DNA from 2 places in the Peribacillus sp. TH16 genome. Region 1 is predicted to be linked to the other one. Evidence: riboswitches for the same ligand, from Rfam matches in the RefSeq annotation. Region 1 holds a riboswitch; the other holds the start of a gene.
What was found. A riboswitch is a leader RNA that binds a small molecule or an ion and turns the genes downstream of it on or off. The one in region 1 is predicted to bind lysine.

Region 1 (8,095 bases):
AATTCCATATATTACAACAATCACTAAATTGGACATCGCTGCTGGAAATGTAAGCGTTATCCGTGACGTTGAAGGAGATTCTGAAACAATCGAAGCCTCTCTTCCATTGCTAGTAACAGCTCAACAAGGATTAAACGAACCACGTTATCCTTCTTTGCCAGGAATCATGAAAGCGAAGAAAAAACCACTTGAAGAATTAGAATTGGACGACTTGGATTTGGAAGAAGAAGATGTTGAAGCAAAAACAAAAACAATTGAAATCTACCTTCCTGCTAAAAAAGAGGCTGGAAAAGTGCTGAACGGCGAGATTAGCGATCAAGTTAGCGAACTTGTTCAATTATTACGCAGTGAAGCAAAAGTAATTTAATAGAAGCGGTTCTTTTCAAAATATACTACACACAACAAAAAGATAAAATAGAGCACAGGAGGTTTTTATAAATGGCTAGAAAGTTTCTTGTATTGGGCGAAGTTCGCGACGGTTCACTAAGAAATGTATCATTTGAAGCAATCGGTGCGGCTAAACTTGCAGCAGATGGCGGAGAAATCGTAGGTGTTTTAGTTGGTGACAGTGTTCAAAATTTTGGGAATGAATTGATCCAGTATGGTGCAGACCGAGTTGTAGCAGTTGAAAATGATCAATTAAAACAATATACATCAGATGGTTATGCGCAAAGCTTGCTTGCTGTCATAGAGCAGGAAAAACCAGAAGGCATTTTCTTCGGTCATACTGCACTAGGAAAAGATCTAGCGCCAAAACTAGCTGGCAAGCTTGAATCGGGTTTAATCTCCGATGTTACTTCTATTGAAGAAGAAGGCGGAAACATCGTTTTCACTCGCCCGATTTATTCTGGTAAAGCATTTGAAAAGAAAATTGTCACAGCTGGAATTGTGTTTGCAACTGTTCGTCCAAACAATATTGAACCATTGCCGAAAGATGAGTCCCGTTCTGGTGATGTTTCTACATTAAGTGTAGATATTAAAGACTTGCGTACGATTATTAAAGATGTTGTGAGAAAAGCAAGTGAAGGGGTCGACCTTTCAGAAGCAAAAGTAGTCATTGCCGGAGGACGTGGCGTAAAAAGTGAAGACGGTTTTGAACCATTAAAGGAACTTGCTCAAGTTCTTGGCGGTGCAGTCGGTGCTTCTCGTGGTGCATGTGATGCAGACTATTGCGATTACTCTTTGCAAATCGGCCAAACGGGTAAAGTTGTTACTCCAGACCTATATATTGCCTGCGGAATTTCTGGAGCTATTCAGCATTTAGCTGGTATGTCCAACTCTAAAGTTATCGTTGCCATCAATAAAGATCCAGAAGCTAACATTTTTAACGTAGCTGATTATGGAATTGTCGGTGATCTTTTTGAAGTCATTCCATTACTAACAGAAGAATTCAAAAAGTTAAAAGTGAACGCGTAATAGAAAGCATTTAAAGTATAAACAATATAGGTAAGGAACAAGGCATTTGACAGTTAACTGATAAATGCCTTTTTTTTTTGTGTGTTGTATTTTTAATTAATAATTAAGCTATCAGGAAGAGGTAAGAAACCTGTATATTTACTCTGTTTTTGGACATCCTACCACTGAAGCAAAATATTAGCATCGATTCTAGTAACAATGGTATACTGTCTTTAGTTATTTGAGTAAATTTGAGGAGGATATATATATGGCTATTGTAAATGCAACTGACCAAACTTTCACAACTGATACTAGCGAAGGTGTCGTTCTTGTAGACTTCTGGGCTCCATGGTGTGGACCTTGTAAAATGATTGCTCCTGTTCTTCAAGAGCTTGATACTGAAATTGGCGACACAGCTAAAATCGTAAAAGTGGATGTAGACGAAAACCAAGAAACAGCTGGAAAATTCGGCGTAATGAGCATTCCGACATTAATCGTCCTAAAAGACGGTGAAGTAGTAGATAAAGTTGTTGGTTTCCAACCTAAAGAAGCTCTTGCTGAACTTATTGCAAAACACGCTTAATATTAAGTTAGCTAAAAAAAGCTTCAAGTCTGCGGACTTGAAGCTTTTTTCGCTATCTTGATATATAATTAATTGTAAAAAGGGAGAACAGGAGGCTGAATGTATGAACCAACAAATAAAGAATAAACTTGCCCTTCTTCCCGATCAACCAGGTTGTTATTTAATGAAGGATCGTCAGGGAACGATCATTTATGTAGGAAAAGCGAAAGTATTAAAAAACCGTGTGCGCTCTTATTTCACCGGTTCCCATGATGGGAAAACGTTACGACTCGTTAATGAGATAGACGATTTTGAATACATCGTTACCTCGTCAAATATTGAGGCTCTCATTTTAGAGTTAAACTTAATCAAAAAACATGATCCAAAATATAATATCATGCTGAAGGATGACAAGACGTATCCATTCATCAAGTTGACTGCTGAACGGCATCCGCGTCTAATCATTACGAGAAAAGTCAAAAAAGATAAAGGTAAATATTTCGGTCCGTATCCGAATGCCTTTGCGGCCAATGAAACGAAAAAATTACTCGACCGCATCTATCCTCTTAGAAAATGCAATACCCTACCGGATCGCGTTTGTCTCTATTACCACCTCGGGCAGTGCCTGGCTCCATGTGTGTATGATGTAGAGGAACAGGAATATAAAAAAATGGTGGATGATATCAACCGATTTTTAAACGGCGGCCATACTGAGATAAAAAAAGAACTGACAGAAAAAATGTTAGAGGCATCAGAAGAGCTTGATTTCGAAAGGGCAAAGGAGTTCCGTGACAAAATTGCCCACATCGATATCACGATGGAGAAGCAAAAAATGATGACGACTGATTTTATCGACCGTGATGTATTTGGCTATGCCTATGATAAAGGCTGGATGTGTGTTCAGGTATTTTTTGTGCGACAAGGGAAATTGATAGAAAGGGATGTTTCCCTGTTTCCAGTGTATGATGAACCGGATCAGGAACTTCTTACATTCCTAGGTCAGTTTTACGAGATTACCAATCACTTTAAACCAAAGGAAATTTTGCTGCCAGAGTCAGTAGATGCGGAAATGGCTGAAGGGCTGCTTGGCGTGAAGACGATTCATCCAAAACGGGGATCGAAAAAGGATATGCTTAAATTGGCGAATAAAAATGCTGCCATAGCCCTTCAGGAAAAGTTTTCTTTGATTGAACGGGATGAAGCAAGAACGATCAATGCGGTGGAAAATCTTGGGGTGCAATTAGGCATCTATACCCCGCATCGGATCGAGGCTTTTGATAACTCGAACATTCAGGGCAGTGATCCGGTTTCCGCTTTAGTTGTGTTTATTGACGGTAAGCCGGAAAAAAGAGAGTATCGCAAATATAAAATCAAAACTGTCCAGGGACCCGATGACTATGAATCGATGCGTGAAGTTGTACGCAGAAGATATTCACGAGTTTTAAAAGAAGGGCTGCCACTTCCGGATTTAATCATTATTGATGGTGGAAAGGGTCATGTGGAGGCTGTTCGAGATATTTTAGAAAATGAACTGGGTCTTGATATTCCGCTTTCTGGTCTCATTAAGGATGAAAAGCACAGAACATCGCAATTGATGATTGGCAATCCGCTGGAACTGGTACCGCTTGATTCGCGTAGCCAGGAATTTTATCTGTTGCAAAGAATTCAGGACGAAGTGCATCGGTTTGCGATTACGTTTCATCGCCAGCTACGCGGGAAAAATGCGGTTCACTCGCAGCTTGATGATATACCTGGAGTCGGAGAAAAACGAAGAAAGCAATTGTTAAGGCATTTTGGTTCATTGAAAAAAATTAAAGAGGCATCGGTAGAACAAATTATAGAGGCAGGCATGCCAAAAGGAGTAGCTGAAGGAATCGTTAGAAAATTGCAAGAATAATCTTGCTACCTACATTTCTCTATGCTATGATAAGAAGGAATTTTCAACTAGACAACTTAAAAGTGCTGATAGAGGTGCGGAATTCAAGAGTAAAAACCTGGAGAAGTATGAGCTTCGATGAAAGGTTTTGAAAGGGGATAACGCCGAAGGAGGACAAGACTCATGCCTTGTTTTTCTGGTCTGACATTTAATAAATGGCGGATTGTCAGGGGGTATACCCTGGAGAGCTATCTCACTGTGTTTACTGTATTAAATACGTGATCACAGCAATGAGATATTTCTCATTGCTTTTTTTATTGCCTAAAAAAGATAAAGAGGGTGCATTAGGATGGCATTAATCGTTCAAAAATTTGGCGGGACATCCGTCGGTAGTGTCGAGAAAATCAAAAATGTTGCCAATCGAGTAATCGAGGAAGCAGAGAATGGGAATGAGGTAGTTGTCGTTGTTTCAGCTATGGGGAAAACAACAGATGAATTAGTTTACATGGCTCAAGATATTTCCAAAAATCCAAGCAAGAGGGAAATGGATATGTTATTGACGACTGGAGAGCAGGTCACGATTTCCCTGTTAACGATGGCTTTAATTGAAGCGGGGCGTGAAGCTATTTCTTTCACCGGCTGGCAGGCTGGCATGCAAACAGAATCCGTTCATGGGAATGCCCGGATTTTAAACATTGATGCTTCGAGAATTCAAGCTCAGCTTCAGGCAAAGAAAATTGTGGTCGTTGCAGGTTTCCAAGGGAATGATGCAAATGGAGAAATCACGACACTAGGGCGGGGCGGGTCTGATACGACTGCAGTGGCTATTGCTGCAGCATTAAATGCGGACCGATGTGATATTTATACCGATGTAACGGGTGTATTTACAACAGACCCACGTTACATAAAAGATGCTCGAAAACTGCAATCTATTTCTTACGATGAAATGCTAGAACTTGCCAATCTAGGGGCGGGTGTCCTTCATCCAAGAGCTGTTGAGTATGCGAAAAACCACCAGATTCCGCTTGAAGTCCGTTCGAGTATGGAGAAAGAAGCAGGAACTACCATTGAGGAGGAAGCAACTATGGAAGAAAATTTAATTGTACGCGGTATTGCTTTTGAAGACAGTATTACAAGGGTCACAGTGAATGGTTTGCCCCGATCACTAGGATCATTATCCACAATTTTCATGACACTTGCAAAAAACCGAATAAACGTTGACATTATTATCCAAAGCATGACAGCAGAGGATACAACAAACCTTTCTTTCTCCATAAAAAGTGAAGATACGGAAGCTGTTTTAAACGTGCTAGAAAAAAATAAAGACCAATTGGCATTCGATAGAATAGAAACGGAGGGCGGATTGGCCAAAGTGTCTATCGTCGGTTCAGGAATGGTATCTAATCCGGGAGTGGCTGCCGAAATGTTTGAAGTGATGGCTAACACAGGTATTCAAGTGAAAATGGTCAGCACATCTGAAATTAAAGTCTCAACTGTCGTCAATGAAAAGGAAATGGTGAAGGCAGTCGAAGCACTTCATGAAGCGTTTAAATTAGGACAGCATGCAAAAGTGCTTGTTTGATTGCTTGGAGTCTAATGAAAAACAGACTTCCGATAAAAAGGGTAAGTCTGTTTTTAGGCTCATTAGATTGGGTCTCTAGGATCCCATTGAATGGTAAATGTCACTTTTTTTGCACGGCGTTTGATTTCTTCTGTCGATTCACTTAAGAATTTTTTCTGCAGTGTAAACTGCTCGGCAAGGAAACCGGCTTCAAGTTGGAAGTGACAGTCAGGATGAAGATCTAAGCGACGGCTGATTATTTCACCTGTTAAGGATAATTCCATCTCGGTTTTCGAAAACTTTATGATTTCAAGATGGCCCCAGCCTGCATTTTGGAAAAATGCAACAACTTCCTGTTCGCCATTCAGTGGGAATTTTCTCGCTAATTGTTTACCTGCCCAATAGAGAATTTGATTAGAATCTTTTCCGAGAATATCGTTCAATAAAACTTCTCGGATTAATTCGTAGCCGAAAGCTGGAACATGAGATTCTTCTGTTTGAATTTCTTCTTCTTCTATCGCTGCAGCAATATTTTTTTTCATAGTTTATCGCCTCTTTCTGTAAATCTATTATAAACGTTTTTCTTTTGCAAATTATACTGTTTTTTTATTATTTCAATCGTAATTGGGAAAAAATGAGAAATTATTCCGGGATATTAATAGATTAATTACTAATTTCTCCAAGTTATAATCTTGACAATTAAAAATTATACAATTTTAACCAATAAAATCTATTCTGAAAAAGAGAATTCTTGTATCCGTTTTCTTGACGCACATAGAAGTCAGGAGTAAAATGGACATGTCACATAATTGTAAGAAAGTATAGGGATGTTTCAAACTCTATACTTTATTTTCACGCGGAGATAAAAGGTAGCCACCAGTTTATCTTTGCATGATTTTTCACAAATTAAGGGGGGGCACTTAGTGGCAAAAAATCGTGAGTTTGGGAATCGTAAACTTCATTCACTACTTGGAGTTATTCCGATCGGGCTGTTTTTGTTGGAGCATTTAGTTACCAACTATATGGCAACAAAGGGACCGGAATCATTTAATTCAGCAGCACATTTCTTAGAAAGCATACCGTTTCGTTATTTCTTGGAAATCTTCATCATTTTCTTACCTTTGATTTATCATGCAGTTTACGGGATTTATATCGCGTTTACTGCTAAAAATAATTTGGGTAGATTTGGATTTTTCCGGAATTGGATGTTCTTTTTACAACGTCTAAGCGGAATCATTACGTTGATTTTCCTAGTTTGGCATGTTTGGTCAACTAGAATTCAAGCAGCATTAGGTGCAGAGGTTGACTTTGACATGATGGCAGAGATTTTCTCTAATCCATTTATGATTGCATTTTATTTAGTTGGGGTCATTTCGACAATTTTCCACTTCTCTAATGGATTATGGTCATTTGCAGTGAGCTGGGGTCTAACAGTTTCACCTAAATCGCAAAAAATCATGACTTACGTTACTTTGATCGTTTTCGTTCTTCTTTCTTATGTAGGGGTTAGCGCAATTTTCGCTTTCGTATAAGAAGATAGAGTTTATTTATAAGTATTAGGAAAAACATAGCTTTGCTAATGGAAATAAGGGAGTGACAGAATTGGGTAAAGGTAAAATTATTATCGTTGGTGGAGGTCTAGCTGGTTTAATGGCTACGATCAAAGCAGCAGAGCTGGGACAACAGGTAGATTTATTTTCTTTAGTACCTGTTAAACGCTCTCACTCAGTTTGTGCCCAAGGCGGAATCAATGGGGCAGTAAATACAAAAGGTGAAGGGGATTCTCCATATATCCACTTTGATGATACAGTTTATGGCGGAGATTTCTTAGCTAACCAACCACCGGTTAAAGCGATGTGCGAAGCAGCACCATCGATTATCCATATGTTTGACCGTATGGGCGTAATGTTTAACCGTACTCCGGAAGGTCTTCTTGATTTCCGTCGTTTCGGTGGAACTCAACATAGCCGTACAGCATTTGCTGGTGCAACAACTGGTCAGCAATTACTTTACGCATTGGACGAGCAGGTTCGTCGCTATGAAGTAGAAGGCCTTGTAACGAAATATGAAGGCTGGGAATTCCTTGGAGCTGTTATCGATGACGACCAAACAGCACGCGGTATCGTAGCACAGAACTTGACTTCAATGGAAATCAAATCATTCCCTGGCGACGCTGTCATCATGGCGAGCGGTGGTCCTGGAATCATTTTCGGTAAATCAACTAACTCAATGATTAATACAGGTTCAGCAGCATCCATTGTTTATCAACAAGGTGTAAATTATGCAAATGGTGAATTCATTCAAATTCATCCAACTGCAATCCCTGGAGATGATAAGCTTCGTCTAATGAGTGAATCTGCTCGTGGTGAAGGTGGACGTATCTGGACATATAAAGACGGAAAACCTTGGTATTTCCTAGAAGAAAAATACCCTGCTTATGGTAACCTTGTACCTCGTGATATCGCGACTCGTGAAATCTTCGACGTATGTATGAACATGAAGCTTGGTATTAATGGAGAAAACATGGTTTACCTGGATCTTTCTCATAAAGACCCTAAAGAACTTGATATCAAACTTGGCGGAATCATTGAAATCTACGAGAAATTCATGGGTGAAGATCCTCGTAAAGTTCCAATGAAAATCTTCCCTGCAGTTCACTATTCTATGGGCGGACTTTGGGTAGATTATGACCAAATGACAA
Region 2 (8,095 bases), on a different contig from region 1:
GGAGGGGGTTATTTTTATTAATTTGGGAGACCTTAAAAGATATCACAATTAGGAGGGATATTGTGAAAACGGAAGATGAAAAAACCTCAGATGGCTTAAATGAGATCTTTGAAATTATTAATGCTAAAGGTGATACAGGAGAACTAAAAGAAATCATCCAAAAATCAGATGAACAAATAATGTAGACAAATAAACTTTCTGCGTCTATCAAATCGTAAAAGCCTTTCTCCTAAATGAGAAGGGCTAATCTGTTAATCTTCAAACAATTCATCCATCAAGTCATTGATTTCTTTTCTTACTTTTCAGTGCCTTCTTTGGATCTGGTAATCTTATCACCATCAATAATCAGTATATCCCCAACCTTCTATATATTTTCGGTTTATGAAATTTGTCTACTCCTTAGATGTGAAGGGCTTTTAATATAATAAGGGTCACAGAAATGATCAAACTTTACTTATTTCATCTCATATTAAGTATCTTTAATCTTTTGCTCGTTCTACCAATTGTAGCAATTCACCATTAGGTCCATTGAATAAAATCATACGTCCACATTCAAGTGTTGGTTGTGGTTGAGGGGATAAAAATTCAATTCCTTTATTCCGGTAATGGTTAATTGCTATATTAATATCTTCTACTGTAAAAGAAAGGTGGTTAACGATTCCACTTTTGTTATACTTACCAATAGGTTCAATGTCTTTGATTAGTTCAATTTCCATACTAGGCTGTTCTTCCAAGTACAAAAATGCCATCTCTCTTGTTTTTGAAGATCCTCGAAGGCGAACCTTAAACCCAAACATATCTGAGTAGTATTGAATAGTATGATCCATATTAGTAACAATAATAGCTATATGTTCCATTTTTTTTATCATTTGTATTCTTCCTTTCAACATAAATAATAAATTTAAATAAATATACACCAACTTAGTAAACATTTATTTTGGTTTATCAAAGAATTAATGCGTTTACTATTTTTATTTATCTATCTATCATCTGTAAAAAGATAAAAACGAAGTGAAAGAAAAGGTAATTATGGAACTTAAGACCCGTTAGTAAAAAAATTAAAGGTAAGGTTTTTTCAACCTTACCCCTTAAAGATTGTCTTCCTATGGTGCAATATCTTCTAGAACCTTTTCACTAGTTTCAATCATTCGATATGCTATAAACGTACGGATGGCAGCTACGCAAGCAAAAAGAACAAAGACAGAATTAAGACCTTTAGCGCCAGTCTCGCTGAATGAATCATTATTTTATTTATTCAACTAAACAGCTTCTACGTTACTAGGTTGTAGAGCTATTTGTAGTGCTATTTTTTCTTCATTGTTTAAAGGGACCAATGGTAAGCGGACACCTCCAACATTTAATCCTCGCATATTTAATGCCGATTTTACCGGTGATGGGTTTGATGCAGCAAATAATGCTTTCATAATTGGAAGAAGGTTACGATGTGTAGAAGCAGCACCATGGACATCACCATTTTTAAAGCTATTGATCATTTCTTGCATTTCATTACCAATGATGTGTGAAGAAACCGAAACAATGCCTGTTCCACCGATAGCTAAAACAGGTAATGTTAACCCATCATCGCCGCTGTACAACGTAAAATCACTAGAGGATTTGCTTATGATTTGTGCCATGGCATCTAAGTCACCACTTGCTTCTTTTACTGCGACAATATTGTTAATCTTTGAGAGACTAACAATCGTCTCTACTGACATGTTTACAACACTTCGTCCTGGAATATTATAAAGCATTACCGGTAATGATGTTGATTGGGCAATCGCATTAAAGTGCTGAAATAATCCTTCTTGAGACGGCTTGTTATAGTATGGGGTGACGAGCATAATTCCATCGACTCCTGCTGCCTCTGCTTGTCTTGTTAAGCTAATCGAAGCTTTCGTGTTATTTGAGCCAGTTCCAGCTATAACTGGAACTCTTCCATCGACAACTTCCCCAACAAATTTGAATAAATCTACTTTTTCTTCTGCTGTTAATGTAGGCGACTCTCCAGTTGTACCAGCTATAACTAATCCATCAGAACCATTAGCAATTAAATAATTTACTAAAGTTCTCGTAGCATTAAAATCAACCTCATTATTATGATTAAACGGGGTAACCATTGCGGTTAAAACTTGGCCAAAATTCATAACTTCACACCCTTTAGTATAATTTTTTAAAAAAATTCAGAGGTGGTCAGGGCCATTCAGGAGTAAACGCAAAAAAGCAACAACGAGGATTCGCTGCTGCAGTAGAAACAATATTTAATAAAAAAAAATCGTTTCGGCGCGTAAGATAGCCCTCCATATAGTTTCCTATATGACAGTTCTGTATTTATTCAATAGCAGAACCAGCTTCAAGAACATGAGATTCTTTCCGCTTCGGCAAATTCCCCTTTCCACAATAGTCATAGGATCTCATTCTCCTCAAAATGTGTACTAATGGTCTTTGCTCCTCTATCCTCACTTCAAAAAGTATGAAGTAAGAAAATATTTAATTGACTGTAATATAACAGGAAATCCTTTCTATTGCAAGGCCAATTTAGAAATATTTTTTTAAGAATACATGGATAATCGATGGAAATGGCTAAGGTATTGGGGTGGATTCATCTATTATGTAAACTCAACAGATTAATAGTTTTATAAAACAAACTGTTTGAAAAGTTTTTCACCCTTTTATAGTCAGTTTTTACAATTGATATATCTTATAGAAGGAATTAGTATTTATCTTATGAATACCAAGAATAATGATCAAGGAGGGGGCACAACATGACTAATACAAAACTAACAAAGGAAAGAAAAGATATGAAAATCCGTGAAGTTTGGGAAGCAAGAAAACGAATCGCTTCAATTGTAAGTAGAACTCCATTGATTCTTTAAGCTGTATTGTGTAATCGGGCAACTTTACCAAAGAGTAAACGCTATCCAAAATGAGATTGAACTGATTTATAATTTGTTTGAGTTAGTTGTCCAATGGATCACTAAAAGGTGTTCAATGACAATAAAGATAATTAATTACAAATAAAGATGTTTAATTTACAATAGACTTGTTTAACTCTTAACTAATAAGAAAAGGAGTATTGAATTTGAATCGTGTTGATGTTGTGTACACACTTTTGTTTAACGAGGATACCAATAAGATTTTAGTGGTACTAAATAAAAAAAATAACACTTGGTCCTTACCAGGAGGAGCAGTTGAAGCAAATGAGACTCTAAAAGAAGCAGCCATCAGAGAAGTTAAAGAAGAAACGGGCTATGATGTGCAGGTAAACGATATTATTGCATTAAATGAAGCATTTATAAATGAAGATCATGTATATTTTATTATGTTTGAAGGGCAAGTTCTAAAATCACCTGAACAAATTCCAAAGGAAAAAAACATTTTAAGAGTTGAATGGGTAAATTTAGAGGAAGCAGATAGACTAATGCCTTATTATCCAGAAGGAGTATCCAAACTAATTAGCAACTCCAGAGCAGGATATACATTCCAAAAATAATTAAAATACAATGGTATTAGGGCTAAATTGCTTGAGGGGTGTCTTGTCCGTCCGGAATGGGTTTTAAGACGGTAGACCTTCGCAATGCTTTGATAGGGGAAACGCCAGGCAGCGAAAAGATAAGTAAGGATGAGCCGGTGTTTCTGCTTAATCTCGATGAGCTGACGGAATTAAAAGCACCGTACATGGACGAAGAAAAGACGGAAACTTGCTTTCGAAATATAAGTCGGACGACTGGCGGAATCATTGTTTCCGAAATCCCAAGGCTTCCAAGTCGAACGAACCCCCCACAAAAGTAATGTTATCTTTATTATACAAAATAAGCTTATAGACTTCCCCTAAAAAGGGACTTTGTCTACAAGCTGAGAAGTGGATAACAAATCCACTTCTTTTATTTTTACAGATTTTTAATTTTGTATTCTTTTCCAATATTGTTGTTAGTGTTATTTATCTTCCATACTTTTAAACAGTTATTTTAAATTTATTACCATACTTGAGCTATTTGAGCCAATTCAGCTGCCTCCCAAACCGGTAATACGGTGAAGCCATCTTGTTTAGCCAACTCCCAATTTTCATCACCAATTCGGAGACCAATGACTACATCAATTCCGTGACTTCTAAGAAAATTCGCTCGTTGCTGTCCTCCATTATCTTGATATCCAAGAATTGCAACTGTTTTATTGCTATAACATTTTAAAATTAATTGTTCAAATTCTTTATCATTCATAATTTTAACCTTCTTTCCTAAAAACTATAAATATAAACTAGTAAATTAATATTCCCAATTTTCTTATTATTATATACGTGTAATTAACACCCGACAAATTGATGATTTTAATTGAGCCTATAAAAAAAACTAATATGGCCAGCCATGCTAATAAAGCTATTAATATTTTCTATGAGACAGATAAAAAGAATCAATTTGAAAACGCTTTAGTTATATCCGAAAATGAAAATAGAACATAAATGAAACCTAGGAGGGGAATTAATTTGTTATCTAGTAATGATAATTATTTATTGACAAGAACTGGTCCTGAAACACGTATGGGGGATATGCTTAGACAATACTGGATCCCAGCACTTTTAGCAGAGGAACTTCCTCATCCGGATTGTCCACCGGTACGAGTTAAGCTTTTAGGTGAGGAATTAATCGCATTTCGTGATACAAATGGAAAACTTGGAATAGTTGATGAATTCTGCCCACACCGTAAAGTGTCTCTCTTTTTCGGTCGGAATGAAGACTGTGGCGTTAGATGCGCATACCATGGGTGGAAATTCGACACTGAAGGCAATTGTGTAGATTTACCTTCTGAACCGCCAGAAAGTAAGTTTAAGGATAAAGTTAAAATTAAGTCATATCCTTGTGAGGAACGTGGTGGAGTTATTTGGACATATATGGGACCAACTGAATCTAAACCGGAATTACCAGAACAAGAATGGATGCTAGTTTCTGATAGTCAACGCCATCTATCTAGAAAAATACAAGAAAGTAATTTTTTTCAAGCTTTAGAAGGTGGAATTGATTCAAGTCACGTTTCAATTCTTCACTCCGGTTCAGTTGGAGGTTTAGGAGTTTCTAAAAACAGTAACAGCACATCACTCTTAGCGAAAGATACTGCGCCCCGCTTTGAAGTTGCAGATACCGATTATGGATTATTAATCGGTGCAAGAAGAGAGGCCGATGATGAAAACTTTTATTGGAGGATTACACAGTTTCTTATGCCTTTTTATTCCATGATACCTCCGTTTGCAGGGGCTCCACGAGGAGGGCATGCTTGGGTGCCTATTGATGATGAAAACTGTTGGGTATGGAGCTGGAGTTGGACACCAGATCGTGATCTGACAGAAGAGGAAATTAAACAGATGAAGTCTGGGGCCGGAATTCATCCAACACTGATACCAGGTACATTCCGTACAAAAGGAAATAAAGAAAATGATTTCCTTATCGATCGAGAAATGCAAAAAAGAGGCGAATCTTTTGCTGGTATATTTGGTGTAGGTATGGAGGATCATGCAGTTCAAGTAAGTGCGGGGCCAATTGTTGACCGATCACAAGAAAAGTTAGGAACAAGTGATACAGCTATTATAAAGGCTCGACAATGTTTGTTAAAAGCAGTAAGGGCTCTAGAAAACGGAGAAAAGTTACCGGCTTTGGATCCTAGTAGTCATAGAATTCGTTCTGCTTCTGTCTTACTTCCAAAGGGCGTTCCCTTTCAAGAAGGAGCAAAAGAGGCTTTAGAACTAAATGAAAAGGACTTCGAGGCTGTTTAATAGATGAAGTAAACAATCTATAATTACATTTCTAATTGATTTTAAAACTTTTAAACACCTCTGTAGTACATATGAATGTTAAGGCATTCAAATTACGCCTACGACACAGGGGATGATTTTGGTTTCAAGAACCACTCTTTAAAGATACCTAAAACACATTGGGGTATTAGAGGAAAATTGCGTCGTATTTAAACAGATAGTCCTAAAAAGGGTCTAGAGATGAAGAGAGAAGAATGCAAATGACTATTGAATTCGTTCTGCTTGTACCGGATTCACCCCGGGTGTGCTCATAAAATGAAATTGTTGTGAGAAACTTTTGTATAAGTCAATCTTATTCTATCAAAAAAATTAGTAACGAAAAATGTAAGCGCAATCTCTTACAATAATAATTATTAAAATGAAATTTGATTTTATGGAAAATAAAATTTCATAAAGTGTAGATTTTTATTAATTATTTTTTTATATATAAAAACTGATAGGGGGAATAAGAAAAGATGAATACGAAGGTGAAATCAGCTTTTGTCGCTCTATCGATTGCGTGGTTGGCATATTTACTTTCATATGTAAGTAGAATGTCGTGGTCTCCAATTATTCCGATAGCTTCAGGTGACTTGGGTATAAACGCTACTCAAGCTGGAAGCTACATGACAGCTTTCTATATTGGCTATGTTGTTACACAAATTCCTGGTGGTTTTTTAATTGACCGATATGGTTATCGAAAAGTTTTACTAGGTTGCTTTTCGATAATTGGTTTGTTTACATTTCTAACAGGAGTTGCACCTAGTTTCGAAATAGGAATTGCAACTAGGGTTATTGCAGGAATTGGTTCTGGGGCTATTTTTTCTGCTGGTCTTGTAGTAATAAATGATTGGTTTCCTGAAAATAGACGTGGACTTGCTAATGGAATATTTATGACAGCTACTTCTTTAGCTGTTTCATTGGTAAACTTGTATGTTCCTACAATGGCAAATGGATTTGGTTGGAGATCTGCATTTTATGTTTCAGGTATCCTTCCTTTGATAGGACTAGTTATCGCATTCTTTTTTCTTAAGGAACGCACTCCTATTTCTCAAAATTTAAAAGGAGGTAATAGGGATAAAGTATCTGGTCGTGATATTTTGTCTCTATTTAAAAATAAGAATCTAATGTTAACAGGCATAGCAGGTTTTGGTGGGCAGTGGGCTACTATGGCAACGGCAACATGGGCCAATTCGTATTTAAATAAGTCTCTGCATCTTTCTCTTGTCCAAGCTGGTCTATTTATGTCTATCTTTGGATTTGCAGCTTTACTATCTAAACCAGTTACAGGAATTTTGTCAGACTATTATGATCGTAAAGCTCTAACATTTTGGATCCTTATATTATTAGGACCGGTGTTATTATGGTTTGGTCATAATAAAAATCTTCCGTTGTTATATTTGCTAATTCCAGCGATGGGGATTTTAGGCTATGCATTTTACCCTGTTTTGAATACTGTAATTGGTCATTCGGTAGAAAAAAGACTATTGGGAACAGCATCGGGCTTAGTAAATGCAATGTGGCAATTAGGTGCTATGCTGTCGCCATTAGCTGTTGGTGCTGTAATTGATGCGACGGGTAATTACTTTTATTGTTTTGCTACAATGGCTATTGGGCCATTTTTAGGAGCATTGATATTCTTGTTTATTAAACTGGAAAAAAAGGCATCTAAGATTAAGCAAAATAGTATAGAAGAAGTTCAATTGATGAATGTTCGCTGAACCTATTAATATTAAATAAAAAAATTAGGTTTAAGACCTAAAAGTGTTATTAATATAGACCCAATGAATAAGTTTTACTATTTTCTAAAGTTTAGGTTTGTGTTATGTCGAATAAGGATAAACGATCTGGCCCTGTTATTGGGTTGTTGTGCCCTGATAAAGCCTTGAGTATCTAAATATGTAAATATTGGTAGGTTAATTGAGGTTGGTCATATATATGTTTATTGACAATGAAATCAAGTATAGCAGTTTAGTTACTTTACTCCACATCTCTGTAGAGTGAAGTAAGAAGTGGCAACCATTACTTTTATTGAGGTGGACTTTATGGAAAAAAAAGTATTAGCAGCGGTAGCAACCGATACAAAACATACAGAAATCCAAGAAATTCTTTTACCGGATATCGAGATAGATACAGGTATTTTAAAGGTGGAGATTGTTGGTGTCTGTGGAACCGATGTTTCTTATTACAATAATTTAAAAGAACCAATGATTTTAGGTCATCATGTAGTGGGTCATATACACAGAATTGGTGATTTGGCCTCTAAACGCTGGGGAGTTAAAGAAGGCGATCGTATTGTCATGGAAGAGTATATCC

Region 2: linked by a shared signal. The riboswitch ahead of dapA (4-hydroxy-tetrahydrodipicolinate synthase) and the one ahead of JFV29_RS20630 (aspartate kinase) in region 1 are both predicted to bind lysine.

What each region holds. Positions count from the first base shown of each region.
Region 1 covers NZ_JAEKEM010000009.1:1,356,898-1,364,992, reverse strand. Annotated here, with positions in the region: gene JFV29_RS20650 (electron transfer flavoprotein subunit beta/FixA family protein) at 1-367, shown strand, start outside; gene JFV29_RS20645 (electron transfer flavoprotein subunit alpha/FixB family protein) at 439-1,416, shown strand; gene trxA (thioredoxin) at 1,658-1,978, shown strand; gene uvrC (excinuclease ABC subunit UvrC) at 2,082-3,854, shown strand; lysine riboswitch at 3,916-4,092, shown strand; gene JFV29_RS20630 (aspartate kinase) at 4,183-5,415, shown strand; gene JFV29_RS20625 (YslB family protein) at 5,478-5,936, opposite strand; gene JFV29_RS20620 (succinate dehydrogenase cytochrome b558 subunit) at 6,318-6,926, shown strand; gene sdhA (succinate dehydrogenase flavoprotein subunit) at 6,997-8,095, shown strand, end outside.
Region 2 covers NZ_JAEKEM010000003.1:359,171-367,265, reverse strand. Annotated here, with positions in the region: gene JFV29_RS31060 (hypothetical protein) at 63-185, shown strand; gene JFV29_RS13050 (VOC family protein) at 480-869, opposite strand; gene dapA (4-hydroxy-tetrahydrodipicolinate synthase) at 1,260-2,144, opposite strand; lysine riboswitch at 2,283-2,461, opposite strand; gene JFV29_RS13040 (NUDIX hydrolase) at 3,080-3,490, shown strand; gene JFV29_RS13035 (hypothetical protein) at 3,547-3,789, shown strand; gene JFV29_RS13030 (hypothetical protein) at 3,975-4,217, opposite strand; gene JFV29_RS13025 (Rieske 2Fe-2S domain-containing protein) at 4,481-5,761, shown strand; gene JFV29_RS13020 (MFS transporter) at 6,256-7,500, shown strand; gene JFV29_RS13015 (zinc-dependent alcohol dehydrogenase) at 7,825-8,095, shown strand, end outside.